DNA from 4 places in the Pantoea sp. CFCC18177 genome. Region 1 is predicted to be linked to each of the others. Evidence: riboswitches for the same ligand, from Rfam matches in the RefSeq annotation. Region 1 holds a riboswitch; each other region holds the start of a gene.
What was found. Region 1 has a riboswitch for thiamine pyrophosphate ahead of thiC (phosphomethylpyrimidine synthase ThiC). Riboswitches for the same ligand answer to the same signal wherever they lie in the genome.
Positions count from the first base shown of each region.

Region 2: another riboswitch for thiamine pyrophosphate. It lies ahead of thiB (thiamine ABC transporter substrate binding subunit); the one in region 1 lies ahead of thiC (phosphomethylpyrimidine synthase ThiC).
Region 3: another riboswitch for thiamine pyrophosphate. It lies ahead of ACPUC8_RS06100 (LuxE/PaaK family acyltransferase); the one in region 1 lies ahead of thiC (phosphomethylpyrimidine synthase ThiC).
Region 4: another riboswitch for thiamine pyrophosphate. It lies ahead of thiM (hydroxyethylthiazole kinase); the one in region 1 lies ahead of thiC (phosphomethylpyrimidine synthase ThiC).

Region 1 covers NZ_JBNBPL010000041.1:6,422-10,633, forward strand. Annotated here, with positions in the region: gene hemE (uroporphyrinogen decarboxylase) at 1-666, opposite strand, end outside; gene nudC (NAD(+) diphosphatase) at 706-1,479, opposite strand; gene ACPUC8_RS25235 (Rsd/AlgQ family anti-sigma factor) at 1,567-2,073, shown strand; TPP riboswitch at 2,301-2,401, shown strand; gene thiC (phosphomethylpyrimidine synthase ThiC) at 2,492-4,212, shown strand, end outside.
Region 2 covers NZ_JBNBPL010000006.1:89,570-93,781, forward strand. Annotated here, with positions in the region: gene thiP (thiamine/thiamine pyrophosphate ABC transporter permease ThiP) at 1-1,118, opposite strand, end outside; gene thiB (thiamine ABC transporter substrate binding subunit) at 1,118-2,104, opposite strand; TPP riboswitch at 2,153-2,245, opposite strand; gene sgrR (HTH-type transcriptional regulator SgrR) at 2,281-3,942, opposite strand; gene ACPUC8_RS08265 (MFS transporter) at 4,197-4,212, shown strand, end outside.
Region 3 covers NZ_JBNBPL010000004.1:118,690-122,901, forward strand. Annotated here, with positions in the region: gene ACPUC8_RS06090 (3-oxoacyl-ACP reductase) at 1-59, opposite strand, end outside; gene ACPUC8_RS06095 (acyl-CoA reductase) at 86-1,537, opposite strand; gene ACPUC8_RS06100 (LuxE/PaaK family acyltransferase) at 1,534-2,616, opposite strand; TPP riboswitch at 2,717-2,844, opposite strand; gene ACPUC8_RS06105 (cation-transporting P-type ATPase) at 2,925-4,212, opposite strand, start outside.
Region 4 covers NZ_JBNBPL010000002.1:7,115-11,326, reverse strand. Annotated here, with positions in the region: gene ahpF (alkyl hydroperoxide reductase subunit F) at 1-1,023, shown strand, start outside; gene ACPUC8_RS02130 (hypothetical protein) at 1,090-1,293, opposite strand; TPP riboswitch at 1,619-1,713, shown strand; gene thiM (hydroxyethylthiazole kinase) at 1,747-2,535, shown strand; gene thiD (bifunctional hydroxymethylpyrimidine kinase/phosphomethylpyrimidine kinase) at 2,532-3,332, shown strand; gene fbaB (class I fructose-bisphosphate aldolase) at 3,481-4,212, shown strand, end outside.

The DNA of each region.
Region 1 (4,212 bases):
GAACTCGCGATAATCACGCCCCGTCAACACACCGCCCCAGGTATCAAATACCATGACCGACTGAGCACCGGCTTTGATCTGGGCGTTTAGATACAGAATGACGCTGTCAGCCAGCTTATCGAGCAACTTGTGCAGCGTTTGTGGCTCGGCATACATCATCTTTTTGATTTTGGTGAAGGCTTTGCTGCTACCGCCTTCAACCATATAGGTTGCCAGCGTCCACGGGCTGCCAGAGAAACCAATCAGCGGGACTTCGCCTTTAAGGTTGTGACGAATGGTACGCACCGCGTTCATCACGTATCCCAGTTCCTGCTCGGGATCGGGAATCGGCAGCTTATCGACATCTGCGCGGCAAGTAATAGGATTGGAGAAACGCGGGCCTTCACCCGTTTCAAAATAGAGCCCCAGCCCCATCGCATCGGGAATGGTCAAAATATCGCTGAAGAGGATCGCCGCATCCAGCGCATAACGACGCAGCGGCTGCAACGTGACTTCACACGCCAGCTCCGCATTCTTACACAGCGACATAAAATCACCGGCCTCAGCGCGCGTGGCTTTGTACTCCGGTAAATAACGCCCGGCTTGTCGCATCATCCACACCGGTGTGACATCTACCGGCTGGCGTAACAGGGCGCGCAGATAACGATCGTTCTTCAGTTCACTCATAATGGGCTCTCTCATGCTAAGGCCGCCAGTGTAGCATTTTCACGAGGCGCTGGCGCGGCACAGGGCAACGGTATCTTCAATCAAACGACGGGCCACCGTCCCAGCCGGGGGTAACAGCGGAAGATCGTCATAGCGATACCAGCCCGCATCCAGTAACTCTTTGCCATCATGCTGCAACTCGCCGCCTTCGTATTCCGCCATAAACGCCATCATCAGAGAGTGCGGGAATGGCCACGGCTGTGAAGTGACATAACGGACGTTCTTGACCCGCACATTACTCTCCTCCATCACCTCTCGCGCCACGGCCTGCTCCAGCGTCTCTCCAACCTCAACAAAGCCAGCTAATACTGTGTAAATGCTGTTGCGGTGACGCGCATGATTGGCGAGCAATATCTCATCGCCTCGACGAATCGCGACGATTATGCAGGGAGCAATTTGTGGGTAATAGCGCTCACGGCAATGGTGACACAGGCAGGCAAATTCGCGTTTACTGAGATGCATTTCATGCCCACAGTAACCACACCAGCGATGGGAACGGTAAAACTCCGCCAGTTGTACACCGCGCCCAGCAATCTGGAACAAGCCGACATCTTCGTCGATAAGCTGGCGAACAGAGGCCATATTGTCAGGGCGTGATTCACGCACCAACCAGACATTTTCACCCTGCCATTCGCCAATCAATATGCCCGCGCTACCCACTAAGCCAAAATCGCTCGATAAGCCATGCGGCAGCTCACCTTGCGGCAACCAAAGTTTTTGCTCATGGCTGACAATCCACCAGCCAGCGTCTACGCTTGAGATCTCACGTTGCATCTTATTCGTTGTCCTTAGCGTCAAATGGCACGCTGAATCCTGATGTTAAGTGTCGAATAAACAACTATAACTCACTTGGAGCCCCATATGCTGACCCAGTTAGATGACCTGACAGAGCGTGTAGGTGGCGGTAATGAATTAGTCGACACTTGGTTGCGCGCCCGTCGACAGTTGCTCGTCACGTATTACGAGTTAATTGGCATCAAGCCGAATAAAGATGCGCTTTCAGCGCTGGATGAACAGGCACTGGATGCGTTTTGCCACAATCTGGTGGATTACCTCTCCACCGGGCATTTCAGTATTTACGAACGCATCATCAACGAAATGCAAGGTGACAGCCCGTTAATTGCCGCGTCTCAGATCTACCCCGCGCTCGAGGCCAACACCGATAGCATCATGCAGCTGTATGACAGCCATCTTCAGCAAGCCATCAATGATGATAACTGTGTTGAGTTTCAGAAGGCGCTCTCCGAAGTGGGTGAAGTACTGGAGTCACGTTTTACGCTGGAGGATAAACTGGTAAAACTGGCCTGGGATAACCAGCTGGCAAGCGTTCCGGTCGCCAATGAGAGCCCCATTGCACGTCCTGCTTAACCCCGAAAGATGTAAAAGGCTTGTTATTCCGAAAAAGCCCTCTTATGCTGAATGGGCTTTTTTTTATTGCCCTCTTTATGAGCGGCAAGTTTGTGGTTTAAGCGTAGCGTGCGCAGCCAGTTCACGCACGGACAGCGCGCAGGGACCGGAGCGTACACGAAGTACGTGACGGTCACGAGCACTGCCCAGGCGAGAAATGGCAAGCAAAGTAGCTTAAACCGCAAACGCACACCTTGTCGGAGTGCCCCCCGGGGCTGAGACCGTTAATTCGGGATCCGCGGAACCTGATCAGGTTAGTACCTGCGAAGGGAACAAGAGTAGACATAACCAGAACGATGCGTGTTGGCGCCCGGTATCGCTTCTGTTACTCCTTCCGAACTCTGGACAAGCAACTTCCCCTTAAATCAGGAAATTTGCTATGTCTGTTGCTAAAACTTCTCGTCGTGAACAACGTGCACAAGCGCAGGAATTTATTGATTCACTGCAAGGCACCGCTTTTCCCAACTCAAAACGTATCTGGATCACCGGTAGCCGTGAGGATATTCGTGTACCGATGCGCGAAATCCAGCTGAGCCCAACTCAGATTGGCGGCACCAGAGAGAACCCTAAGCTTGAGCCGAATGAAGCTGTGCCGGTGTATGACACCGCAGGTGCTTATGGTGACCCGGAAGCCACTATCGATGTGCATCAGGGATTGGCGAAATTGCGTGCCAGCTGGATTGCCGAACGTGATGACAGCGAAGCGATCCACCAGCTAAGTTCCAGTTATACCCAGCAGCGCTTGGCCGATGAGGGACTGGATCATCTGCGCTTTGAGCACCTACCCCAGCCACGCCGTGCGAAAACCGGCCGCTGTGTGACGCAGTTGCACTATGCTCGACAGGGAATGATTACGCCTGAAATGGAGTTTATTGCGGTCCGTGAAAACATGGGGCGCGAACGTATTCGTGGTGAAGTGCTGCTGCAACAACATCCCGGGCACAGCTTCGGGGCGCATCTGCCGGAAAACATTACCGCCGAATTTGTCCGCCAGGAAGTGGCCAGCGGTCGAGCCATTATCCCCTCCAACATTAATCACCCTGAATCTGAACCGATGATCATTGGCCGTAACTTTTTGGTCAAAGTGAATGCCAATATCGGCAACTCGGCGGTGAGTTCATCGATTGAGGAGGAAGTAGAGAAACTGGTGTGGTCAACGCGCTGGGGCGCCGATACCGTGATGGACCTCTCCACAGGCCGTTACATCCATGAAACGCGGGAATGGATTTTGCGAAACAGTCCGGTGCCGATTGGAACCGTACCGATTTATCAGGCGCTGGAGAAGGTTAACGGCGTAGCGGAAGATCTGAACTGGGAAATCTTCCGCGACACCCTGCTTGAGCAAGCCGAACAGGGCGTCGATTACTTCACCATTCACGCGGGCGTGCTGTTGCGCTATGTTCCGATGACCGCCAAACGTCTGACCGGCATTGTCTCGCGCGGGGGATCGATCATGGCGAAGTGGTGCCTGTCGCATCATCAGGAGAGTTTCCTGTATCTGCACTTCCGCGAGATCTGCGAGATCTGTGCGGCTTATGATGTTGCCCTCTCACTGGGTGATGGTCTGCGTCCAGGGTCGATTCAGGATGCCAACGATGAAGCGCAGTTTGCCGAACTGCACACCTTGGGTGAGCTAACGAAGATCGCCTGGGAATACGATGTGCAGGTGATGATTGAAGGCCCTGGCCACGTGCCAATGCAGATGATCCGCCGTAACATGACCGAACAGCTGGAGCACTGCCATGAAGCGCCGTTTTATACGCTCGGACCACTCACCACAGATATCGCACCCGGTTATGATCACTTCACATCAGGAATTGGTGCCGCGATGATTGGTTGGTTTGGCTGTGCCATGCTGTGCTACGTCACACCGAAAGAGCACTTGGGTCTGCCAAATAAAGAAGATGTGAAACAGGGATTGATCACCTATAAAATCGCCGCCCATGCGGCCGATCTGGCGAAGGGGCATCCCGGAGCCCAGATCCGCGATAATGCCATGTCGAAAGCGCGTTTCGAATTCCGCTGGGAAGATCAATTCAATCTGGCACTCGATCCGCACACCGCGCGAGCCTACCACGATGAAACCTTGCCGCAGGAATC
Region 2 (4,212 bases), on a different contig from region 1:
ATCGCCAGAATCAGCATACCGCTCAGTTCCATCGCCTGAGCCGCCACCTTACGTTGGCGCTGGCGTAATTCTCGGCTGCTCCACAGCAGCATTATGGTCAGTATCACGCACAGCAGCCCGGCACCGAGCGCGATGCGCAGTGACGTCAAGGTCGCCTGCCACAGCGCAGGTTGTTGCAGCGCGCCCGCCACGCCGCCGCGTAAGCCATCAACAACCACTGCGGCTAAGGGCGGCAGGAGCAGCAAGAGCGCAAGGCCAATCAGTAGGGTATCGCTGATGCGTGCCTGCCAGGAATCCTGCGGGTCACGCCAACCGCGAATGTTCTGGCTGCCCGTGGGGATGGCTTTGCTAAAGCGCTGGCTTAACAGCACCAGCATTAAGCAGCAACCGAGCTGGAGCAGTGCCAGCAGCGCCGCCCGGCTGGGATCGTAATCGAAACTCAACGCCTGATAGATCGCCAACTCCAGCGTGGTGGCTTGCGGGCCACCACCCAACGCCAGCACCGTGGCGAAACTGGCAAAGCACAGCATAAAGATCAGCGCGGCGGTGGGCAGGATTTGGCGGCGCAACCACGGCCACTCCAGCAGACAAAACTGGTTCCAGCCACGCAGACCAAGCTGTGCGGCCAGCTGGCGCTGTTCACCGGGAATATTCTCCAGCGCCTGCAATAGAATGCGCGTGGCCAAAGGCAGATTGAAGAACACGTGCGCCAGCAGAATGCCCTGCAAACCATAAGGTGAGAAGCGGTAATCAAGGCCCAACAGAGCACAGAGTTGGGCCAGCCAGCCGCTGTGACCGTAGACGCTGAGCAGCCCGAACACCGCGACCAGCACCGGCAGCACCAGCGTCATGGCGCAAAGGCGTAGCAACAGCGTTCGTCCGGGGAAGCGACGGCGATAGAGCGCCCGCGCGAGCAAAATGGCGGGCAGCACGGAGAACAGGGCCGACAGCAGCGCCTGCTCAAAGGAGAACGCCAGCACATGATGCAGATAACTGTCAGTGAGCAGGGCGCACCAGTCTGTCACTGGCGCGGCCACGACCAGCGCGCCAAAGGCCAGCAGCGCCACCGCACAGAGTAGGAGTGCGATGGCCGTGCCAGGAATCAACCAACCGGGCATTATTGGCTAACGGCGCGTTGCCATGCGCTGATCCAATCGGCGCGATGGTCAGCAACTTGTGCAGGTGTGAACTGCAGCGCCGTCGCCGGTTTGGACAATGACTGATAACCCGCTGGCAGATCGCTTTTAATCACTGGATACATCCAGTTGCCGGTGGGAATGGTCTGCTGGAAGGCCGGAGAGACCATAAACTGCATAAATTGCTGCGCCAGTTTCGGTTGCTTGCTGCTGGCGAGTTGAGCTGCAACTTCCACCTGCAAATAGTGCCCTTCGCTGAAAGGTGCTGCCGCGTAGTTCTCTTTTTTCTCTTCAATGATGTGGTAAGCCGGAGAGGTGGTGTAACTCAGCACCAGATCGCTTTCCCCTTTCAGAAACAAACCGTAGGCTTCACTCCAACCCTTGGTGACCGTGACGGTCTTTTTTGCCAGCTTCTGCCAGGCGTCAGGTGCTTGATCGCCGTACACTTTCTGCATCCACAGCAGTAAACCGAGGCCTGGCGTACTGGTGCGCGGATCTTCATAAATCACGCGCCACTTCTCAGGGCTTTCCACCAACTCTTTCAGGCTTTTCGGCGGGTTCTTCAGCTTGTTCTTATCGTAAACGAATGCGAAGTAGCCGTAGTCAAACGGAATGAAGGTGTCGTTGTGCCAGGCATCCGGTAACTGGAGTTTGCTGGTGTCCACGGAGCTCTTGGCGAACAAGCCGGTTTTCTCGGCGGCCTGCACCAGATTATTGTCGAGACCCAGCACCACATCAGCTTTGCTGTTTTTGCCTTCCATGCGCACGCGGTTGAGCAGTGACACACCATCTTTCAGGGCGACATATTTCAGCTCGCAGCCACATTCAGCTTCAAAGGCTTTTTTAACCGCTGGGCCAGGGCCCCAGTCCGCAGAGAAGGAATCATAGGTATACACGGTGAGTACTGGTTTTGCGGCGAAAGCCGGGGCAGCAACCAGCAGGACCAGAGGCAGGACTTTGTTTAACACTTTGCGCTCCTTAAGGAGAATAATAAGTTCGAGTCGCAAAGGATCTGAGTTAATGGACATCTCAAATCCCTACGCCGGTATTAACCGGATCAGGTTCGACGGGTTTATCTCAGCCCGAAAAGGGCACCCCGTTGAGAACGGCCTAGTTTAGACACTTCTGTGACAGCGTGAAAGCCTCACAACTCCGGCGGCGCAAACCAGGCCGATTTAAAGTCAAACCAGCCGAGCGTGTTCAGGCGCACCCCACGCATACTGCGTTGACCTTCAAGCAATAACCAGTGGTGAAACAGCGGATGGATGAAGTCATTGTTGACCAGATGTTTGCTCCATTCGGCCAGAGGCAGGTTTTTTTGTCGCCACTGTTCAGCATCGGCTTGCCAGTCAATGGGCACACAGTGATGCATCAGCGGCAGCTCGTACAGTTGGGCAAACAGTGCGTAGTCCAGTGGTAACGTAAAATTGACGCTGCCGAGCCAGATATCGCTTTCACCCGCGCCCTCGAACCACGCTTCATAGCTGAGTTCTTGGGTAATTAGCTCAACACCTTGTTCCGCCAGTAGCGGACGTAACGCATTTGCGATGCCCTCATGTTCGACATGATGGCTGTACCAGCTCAGTGTCAGTTGCGTTAACCCTTCAGGTTTTGTGGCAGGCGTCAGGTCGCGACGATGGTGCCAGCGCGGCAGTAAACCGTACGCCGGGAACCAGTAGCGCTGATAACCTACTCCTGCATGGTTCAGCAGGGCGATGGGATTGAACAGATAGCTGACCCAGCGGCGAAAATGGGCATCGCGTCCACGTTCGGACCGCTGATCGTACAGCAGAAAATAGCAGCCTTCTTCAAGCCGGCTCTCTTCGGACTTCTCATCCGCGGTTTCACCCTGCAGTTTCACCCCGGCGTACACCAGTTCATCACTGATCTCAGGCAATACCCAAATAGACACATCATCAATTAAGGCGCGATAGCCAAAATAGTCATCCCAGGCGGCGATTTTTAGCTGTGTCTGCTGATTACGCACCACGCTGTAGGGTCCGGTGCCGATGGGTTGGCGTGAAAAATGGCGCAGCGTGGGCCATTCGCGCGGCAGGATCATGGCACTGACGCTAGCCAACAGCCAGGGCAACCAATCGTCAGGTTGGCTCAGGTGGATATCCAGCGTCCAGGGCGCCGGGGAATGCAAATTCTCGATATGGGAAAACAGCGGCTGGGTGCGCACGCGGTCCAGCGAGGCGATGATATCTTCCATCTCCAGTTCACGACCATGATGAAAGCGAATCGCCGGTCGCAAAAAGAATCGCCAGTGCAGCGGTGAGGTTTGCTGCCAGTGATGGGCGATATCCGGTTCGACTTCCCCCTTTTCCTCATTTACTCGCGTCAGGCCATTGAAAATTTGTCGCGCCAGATGGGTTTCAGAGCGACGCAGCGGCGAGCCGGGCAGCAGATTAGGCAATGGGCGGTAGTAGAGCACGCGCAGGATGTGTTTCCCCTGACGGAAACTGCGCCCAAGGTGGGCGGCGATCATCTGGCGCACCTGATCCTTGTCACCCACCAGTTGCACCAACTGCTCGATGCGATCCTGCTCCAGCAGATCCTCGGCGCGCTGCTGCTGGAGTGCCAAACCGGTGTAATTGAAACTTAAAGTGGAGCGTTTACCGCGCCCCGCCTCTGCCTGCCAGATCAGCCAACCTGCGGCCTGCATGGCATTGAGCAGGTTACGCATATGGCGTCGTGAACAGTGTAAAAGATCGGCCAGCTCGCTTAGTGTGGTTTCCTGATCCTGGCCCTGGCAGCTTTGCCACAGGCGGATGAACTGCTGTTGCAGTCGCGCAGAGGACATAAAAGGGGAACTCCTTCTCAGAATCGCTCAGTTTTTCCTGCCCCATATTAGAGGCATACTGCCCAGCAATGGAAGAGCGGGAGGCATTCAGCAATGAATGGCGCTCTGCCAGCGGTTCTGCCGACGTAGAACCTCTTTCTGAGTAGGGTGCATTTTCACCGCCAGCAGCGTTTTCTCTGCTGGCTTTTTTCGTTTTGCTGTGGAATCTTCTACCCTCTTTTCTGTTGTCCGATTCTCCTCAAAGGGATTTCTGCATGAAATCGCTGTTAA
Region 3 (4,212 bases), on a different contig from region 1:
GCCGCACCAATGCCTCGGCTGGCGCCCGTGACCAAAACCGTGCGATCAGCAAATTTCATAGATTACCTCCTGTAGAAAAACACCTTCAGTCAGCGTAAGGCGCGAATTTTTCTGCCGCCTGTTCCGCTGCGTGTTCAATTTCGGTCATGGTGACAAGATCCAGCAGGCTAAAGCGCCCATCGTGGTGCCAGCCTGCTGCGGGCGACGTCATTGCACCAAAGGCGGTGATACGCGTTACGCCCACTTTCCCCAGTCGCGAAGACAAGCGAAACAGTGCATCCGGTTCAGCCGCCACTGCAGCCGTCTGCAAATAGATTTTTTGCCGGGCAATCAGTGGAATCGCGTCTTCAATGTCATCCACGGCAATCACTTTCAACGTTCGCCCAAGCGCCGTGGGTGAGAGCGCTTCACCTACATCCACACACACCACAGCCCAGCTATCGGTTGCTTCGCCATACAAGGTGCGATCGCCCTGCAATGCGCGGATCTCTTCGGTGCTGCGCCAAGTGGCGAAGTGATGGGCCTCAGCCTGCGAAAGTATTCGACGTGGATATTTACGTGCCAGAACCTGCAACTCATGGGCGAGATAAGCAGCAAACTCCTGCGGTGAGACGCGTCCACCGCGCTCCACAAAGAGCATTTGCGGTGAATAACATCCGGCCTGGTCATAGCGCATCATGTCGAATGCGGCGCGGCGCGCCAGTTCCGTGCCCTGCCGCACATCCAGCGCCGACCGCGCCACCAAGCCAATGCTGATTTTGTGGCCGTGCGGCAGAAAACGGATGGTGACCGGAAGCTGCTGCTGAATCGCTCTAAGCGTTGGATTGCCGCCGTAAGCCATTACCACATCGGGCTGCTGGAACCACGCTGCTTCTGCCGTGCTGTCGCCGCCCTTCCACCACACCACCGCCAGGCACTCACCCAATTGCGGGTCGATGTCGGCCAGCAGTTGGGCAAACCATCCCGCCATCATCGGCTCTGCGCCGGGCAGTTTGCCGACCGTGCCCGCTTTGACCAGCAAACCGCAAATCAAACTCCACAGCGGCAACCCCGGCACATTACCTGCCCAGATATGCAGCAATAATTCAGGTCCAAACGCGCGCGCAAAGCCACCGCTGGGGCGCGGCTGGAAATCATCCAGTATTTGCGGATCGGTAAAGTCCTCTGCCAGGAACCGTTTCAACTGAGGCTGGCGAAAGGTTTTGAGATAGCCAGTCAGCCCGGAGCGGATCATCTCGGCATCAAAACCGGTGACGATGGGCAGTAACGCTTCCGCTTTGCTACGCAGTGGATGGTTGCGGTCCAGCAGACGCGAAATCGCTTCACCTACGATGGCTACAATCCTGGTCACACTAAGTGTGCTCAGATAGTCACGCGCATGGCGGCGGATATGACCGCTCAACTTCTCGATTTGCGCCGCGTTGAGATCCGGCACGGCGACATCCAGCTGTTTACCATGATGGGTGAAGCTCAGCGTATGCCACTGCACCTCGGACGATGTGAAGCCGCTCGGCAGGTAACCCGCGCTCTCTTTCACAGGGCACCTTGCGTGGCTGCGAGAAATTCGGCCATCGCCAGTGAACACCCTTTTGCATCCGCGCCCGTCACCCGCCCCAGTAACTGGAAACCGCCTGCTACGGCAACGCCTGCATCTTCAGTCAGAAGAGCCGACACCGAATTGAAATGGGCCAGATCGTGATGCACCAGCACCCCGATTTCCCCCTCGGGCACATCCTCACCCGTAAGTGGATTGACCACCCGCGTACGGATCCAGTGCGGGCCTGATTTTACCGACGGGCATTCAACATTGCCGTTGTCATAAAACTGGCTGCTGAGTTCAGTCATGCCATACATGTTGATGCACTGTTCACGCGGTACGCCCAACGCTTTGGTCAGCGCGTTGTAAAAATCGTCGGCTTCGACCTCGCGTGACTGCCCTTTAAATCCGCCGGTGTCGAGTATCCGGCTGCCCTCGGGCAAGGAAAAACAGCGCCCCTGACGTTGCAACTCATCCATCAGATGCACAAAGCTGTAGCTGGCCCCCAGCAGAGCATAAGGCTCACCGCAGATCTCGGCCTGATCGAGTGCGGCAAACAAACGCGCCCAGTCAATGCCACTGTCATTCAACATCACTGCACTGTCGGGTGTGCCGAAGGTGTGTTTTGCCAGCGTCAGGTAATGCGCCAGTGAGGAGTTCGGCAATGCGCTGCTATCGGGGAATAAGACGCCCATGCGGATACGTTCCCGGCCTGCCATAAATCGCTGGCGGAAATTGAGCGTCATGGAGCATTTCCATACATCCAGCGTGGGATGATAACTGCGCCCTTTCACCGTGCCAGTGGTGCCACTGGTCATAAATATCGCCTCCACGTCATCCGTGGCATGGCAACTCAGCGTGAGATCTTTAAAAGCCGTGATTGGGATAGCGGGGATGGCGCGCCAGTGTTTTACCGTGAATGGTGTACGTCCACGCTTAATGGCAAAGCGGCGGTAAGGTGGATTGTGCTCAAACTGATAAGCAAAGATAGCGAGTGCCAGACGGTTGAAATCGTCATCGCTGGTGTCCTGACGAGACAGAAAGGTCAGTAGCGCATCGATAAGTGCAGCTTCGGTCATGGATTCCACCTACTGTGATTGTGCGAGGTCTCTATCAGGCAAAGCCTGGTGAGGATGTTCTGTCCGCTACAAAGCACAAAGATGGAATCAGGGCGTGGAAGTGCCCTGTGTCCCGCATCCCTACGCCGGTATTAGCCGGATCAGGTTCGGAGGGTCACTACGTTGCCAGCGACAAATCGCCAGCGGGTAGAATCTCAGCCCGCTACTCGGGCACCCCTTGGAACAAGCGGCAGTCTAGGATGTTGCTCGCTCAGGTGTCAAGCCAGCAGAAAAAGGACAGCACCCACGTGTGCGGGTGCTGTTGATGTTTACGCGGTTCTGAATTTGCGGGTTAACGGCTTCTCGATTTCAACAATCAGGAACATCACAAATCCAATGATGAAGGTGATCACCCAATAGCGGAATGGAAGTCCGGTGGTGCCAAACAGCATCTGCATAAAGGGCGCGTAGATGATCAGGAGTTGCAGCACTAACAGCACCGCACTGACAATCCAGATCCCTTTGTTCATCAGTAAGCCTTTAGTCAACGAGAAGCCATCGGAGACGCGGCAGTTGAGCATATAGAACCACTGTGCGGTCACCAGCGTTTGCAGTAACACGGTACGGATAAACTCAGGGGAATAGCCACGCGGCTGTAACCAGGCTTCCAGCACAAAGGCGCTGACGGCGATCATCGAACCGACAAAAATCACGCGCCAGACCGCAAAACCGTCCATCACGTGCAGCTTAGGATCGCGTGGTGGGCGGCGCATGATGTTCTTCTCTCCCGCCTCAAAAGCCAGGCCAAAGGAGAGCGTGGCGGACGTCGCCATGTTCATCCACAGAATCAGTACCGGCGTGAGAGGAATCAGGTTCCCCGCCAACAGCGCGATAATGATCAGCAAGCCCTGTGCAAGGTTAGTGGGCATGATAAACAGGATGGTTTTTTTCAGGTTATCGTACACCCGACGCCCTTCTCGCACCGCGCTGGCAATGGTGGCAAAGTTATCATCGGTTAACACCATATCGGCAGCTTCTTTAGTGACTTCGGTGCCTTTAATCCCCATTGCCACGCCAACATCGGCTTGTTTCAGCGCTGGCGCATCATTCACGCCGTCCCCGGTCATCCCGACCACCTCTTTTCTACTCTGCAGCGCCTGCACCAGACGGAACTTATCCTCGGGGCTGGTGCGGGCAAAAATATCGTAGGTCTGCGCCGCTTCGCTCAATTGGTGATCGTCCATCACTTCTAACTCACGCCCGGTAATGGCGCTGTTGGCATTGCCGATACCCAGCATCTGACCAATACTCATCGCCGTTTGCGGGTGGTCACCGGTGATCATTTTCACGCGGATACCGGCTTGCAGGCAGTCACCAATCGCGGTGATCGCTTCAGGGCGCGGTGGGTCCATCATCCCGGCGATGCCCAGCAAGATCACCCCCTGCTGCAGGTCAGCGTGATCTAACTCTGTTTGCCCCGGTGAGGAAGGTTTCCAGGCTGCCGCCACCATGCGCAGACCTTCCCGCGCATATTCCTCGATTTTGGCCTCCCACCACGGAAGATCCAGCGGCTGCAGGCCCGCTTCCGTTTGCTGCTGCTGACACAGCCTGAATAAA
Region 4 (4,212 bases), on a different contig from region 1:
CAGGGCCGTTTAAGCCTGGCGGAAATCGTCGGCAAAGTGGATACCAATGCTGAGAAACGTGCAGCCGAAGAGCTGAACAAGCGTGATGCCTATGAAGTGCTGATCGTCGGCAGCGGCCCCGCGGGCGCAGCGGCAGCGATCTACTCTGCTCGTAAAGGCATCCGCACGGGCCTGATGGGCGAGCGTTTTGGCGGCCAGGTGCTCGACACGGTAGACATCGAAAACTACATCTCCGTCCAGAAAACCGAAGGCGCTAAGCTGGCTGGTTCATTGCGTGCGCACGTCGATGACTACGATGTAGACGTCATTGACACCCAGAGCGCGATTAAGCTGATTCCGGCGGCGAAAGAGGGCGGTCTGCACGCGATTGAAACCGCATCTGGCGCAGTACTGAAATCACGCAGCATCATCATCGCCACCGGCGCACGCTGGCGCAACATGGGTGTGCCGGGTGAAGAGCAGTATCGCACCAAAGGCGTCACCTACTGCCCACACTGTGACGGCCCGCTGTTTAAGGGCAAACGCACGGCGGTGATCGGCGGCGGCAACTCTGGAGTGGAAGCGGCTATCGATCTGGCTGGCCTGGTTGAGCACGTGACGCTGCTGGAATTTGCCAGCGAAATGCGTGCCGATAAAGTGTTGCAGGACAAACTGCGTAGCCTGAAAAACGTCGATGTGATTCTGAATGCCCAGACCACCGAAGTGAAAGGCGACGGCAGCAAAGTGACCGGCTTGAGCTACATCGATCGTAACAACCAGACCAGCCACGAGATCGCGCTGAGCGGTATCTTTGTGCAGATTGGTTTGTTGCCAAACACCACCTTCCTCGAAGGTGCGGTGGAGCGTAACAAAATGGGCGAGATCATCATCGATGCCAAGTGCGAAACCAGCCTGAAAGGCGTATTCGCCGCCGGTGACTGCACCACGGTGCCGTACAAGCAGATCATCATTGCCAGCGGTGAAGGCGCTAAAGCCTCACTCAGCGCCTTTGATTATCTGATCCGCACCCAACCGGCTGAATAAGTTTTATTGCGATAGCCACGCAGCAGCCCCGCACCTTGTGTTGCGGGGCTTTTTTTTGCCCGATGATTATCCCAGCCAGCGGCGCGCTTCAGCATCGCTAATATCACGATAATACACTTTGTGTATTTGTTCTCCGCACCCTTTACACTGCGCTTCAATGTGCGTCGAAAAATAGTGGCGACCACCAGGAGAAATTGCCCCTTTACGGGAAATACGAATCTGATGCCAACGATGTGCGTGCGGAATAAAGCTGAATAACTTTAGGTTCATTTTCGATCCCGGAATTGGGTGGGCAGAGTCTGTCTTCAAGTCCGGAGGGGGATTAGGCCGTTTTATGGGATGTCAGGCGTTGATGCTAATCAATTAGTGGTATTGATTATCTTAATTTCCGCGTTTTTGCCTATGTAGATTAAAAAAGGAATTAATACATTAAGCGGATATATTTTCAGTTATTGATCTGGTGGGTGATGTTTATTTTATTGATGGAGGATGAATATTTTATATTTTGATGTGGCGCAATTATTCTCTCTCACCGCACAAACCACAATTTACAACCTGCGCGACTGCGCTTATCCTGTCGTCGGCATGTTCTGCATGCCATGACTCGGGGTGCCCCTGTATACAGGGCTGAGATACACCCGCTGACCTGATCTGGATAATGCCAGCGTAGGGAAGTCAGATGCCTGACCGCATTCGCCTTCTTGATCGCCGGTTGGGAGCTTTATGACACACCAGCCTGAAATACTCTCCACTACGCAGCTCGCGCAATCCCTGCACTTACTGCGGCAGCAAACTCCGTTAGTGCACTGCATGACCAACGACGTAGTGCAAACCTTTACCGCTAATGTGCTGCTGGCGTTGCAGGCGTCTCCGGCGATGGTGATTGACCCAGAAGAGGCGGCCCAATTTGCTGGTTTCGCGGATGCGTTGCTGATCAATGTGGGTACCTTAACCCGCGACCGCCGCGATGCGATGTTAGCCGCCGTGCAGGCCGCGCAGAAAGCAGGAACACCCTGGACGCTCGATCCGGTGGCAGTGGGTGCGTTATCACTGCGCACCGAATTCTGCCAACAGCTGCTGGGCCTGCAACCCGCCGCGATTCGTGGCAATGCTTCTGAAATCCTTGCGCTAGCCAATCAGGCGGCTGGAGGGCGTGGCGTGGATAGCGTGCATCAAGCGGATGCCGCGCTGAGCTCAGCCCAGCAACTGGCGCAGAAATATCAAACCGTTGTCGCGGTAACCGGAGAAGTTGATTACGTCACTGACGGTAAAAGCACGCTGGCGATCCCTGGTGGCAGCCCCTTGATGACGCGTGTGGTCGGCACCGGTTGTGCACTGTCTGCGGTGGTTGCTGCTTTCGCCAGCTTGCCAGGCGAGCGCCTGCAGCACATTGCAGCAGCGTGCCGCGTGATGTCGTTGGCGGGTGAGCAGGCTGCACGTCAGGTGCAGGGGCCCGGCAGTTTTGTCGCCGCTTTCCTTGACGGACTCTGGACTCTGGAGGTGGCGGCATGAAACGCATCAATGCTTTAACCATCGCTGGCACCGATCCAAGCGGTGGCGCGGGTATTCAGGCCGATCTCAAAGCCTTCTCCGCGTTGGGCGCTTACGGCACCAGTGTGATCACCGCACTGGTGGCGCAGAATACCTGTGGTGTGCAGTCGGTGTATCGTATTGAACCTGATTTTGTTGGCGCGCAGCTGGATTCGGTGCTGGACGATGTGCGCATCGATGCCGCCAAAATCGGTATGCTGTCTGAAACTGCGATTGTTGAAGTGGTCGCGCAGCGGCTGAAACGCGCCAGCCTGCCATTTGTGGTGCTGGATACGGTGATGATTGCGAAAAGCGGTGATCCGCTGCTGTCACCCGATGCGGTGGCGAGCGTGCGTGAGTTACTGCTGCCGCACGTCTCATTGATCACGCCGAACCTGCCGGAAGCGGCAACGCTGCTGGGTCGCGATATGGCGCAGGATGAGAAGAGCATGCTGATGCAGGGCGATGCGCTGCTGGATCTCGGCTGCGAAGCGGTGCTGATGAAGGGCGGCCATCTGAGTGATGCCGAAAGCCCAGACTGGCTGATTACACGTGCAGGACGTCAGCGCTTCACTGCCCCGCGCGTCAATACGCGACATACCCATGGCACGGGCTGCACGCTCTCGGCGGCGCTGGCGGCGTTGCGCCCTCGTCATGATAACTGGTCAGATACGGTAGAAGAGGCCAAAGCCTGGCTGCAACAGGCGCTGCTGCATGCTGATTCACTGGAAGTCGGGAAGGGCATTGGGCCGGTGCACCATTTCCATCAATGGTGGTAGGGCGTAACGCCAGATTGCCGCTTTTTCACTGCGTATCCGTCTGAAAAATGGTGTCAGCAATTTGCCAGCCTGGCGCTTTTCGGTCCAGGCTGTTGGAGGCGAATCGGCAGGTGCCGGTTCCCATCCAGCCATTTATTCAGGAGTCAACATGACGGACATCGTACAGTTATTGGGCAAAGAAGCGGACACCCTTCTTCAACATCGCTGCATGACCATTCCAGCGGACAGCCTTTATTTACCCGGCGCGGATTATGTTGATCGTGTCATGATCGACAACAATCGTTCTCCTGTCGTATTACGCAACATGCAAACGCTATACAACACCGGACGTCTGGCAGGGACCGGCTATTTGTCGATTTTGCCGGTCGACCAGGGTGTTGAACACTCTGCGGGTGCCTCATTTGCTGCTAATCCGGCCTATTTCGATCCCAGGAATATTGTTGAGCTGGCGATTGAAGCCGGCTGTAACTGTGTTGCGTCAACCTATGGCGTATTGGCATCCGTGTCGCGCCGCTATGCGCACCGCATTCCGTTTATGGTCAAGCTCAACCATAACGAGACGCTGAGTTATCCGACCCAATATGACCAGACGCTGTATGCCAGCGTAGAGCAGGCATTCAACTTGGGTGCTGTCGCCGTTGGCGCAACCATCTACTTCGGCTCTGAGCAATCACGTCGTCAGATCGAAGAGATCTCAGCGGCCTTTGAGCGCGCGCACGAACTCGGCATGGTGACGGTGCTGTGGGCGTATCTGCGTAACAATGATTTCAAGAAAGATGGCGTGGATTACCATGCCAGCGCCGATTTAACAGGCCAGGCGAACCATTTGGCCGCCACCATTGGCGCGGATATCGTGAAGCAGAAAATGGCGGAGAATAAT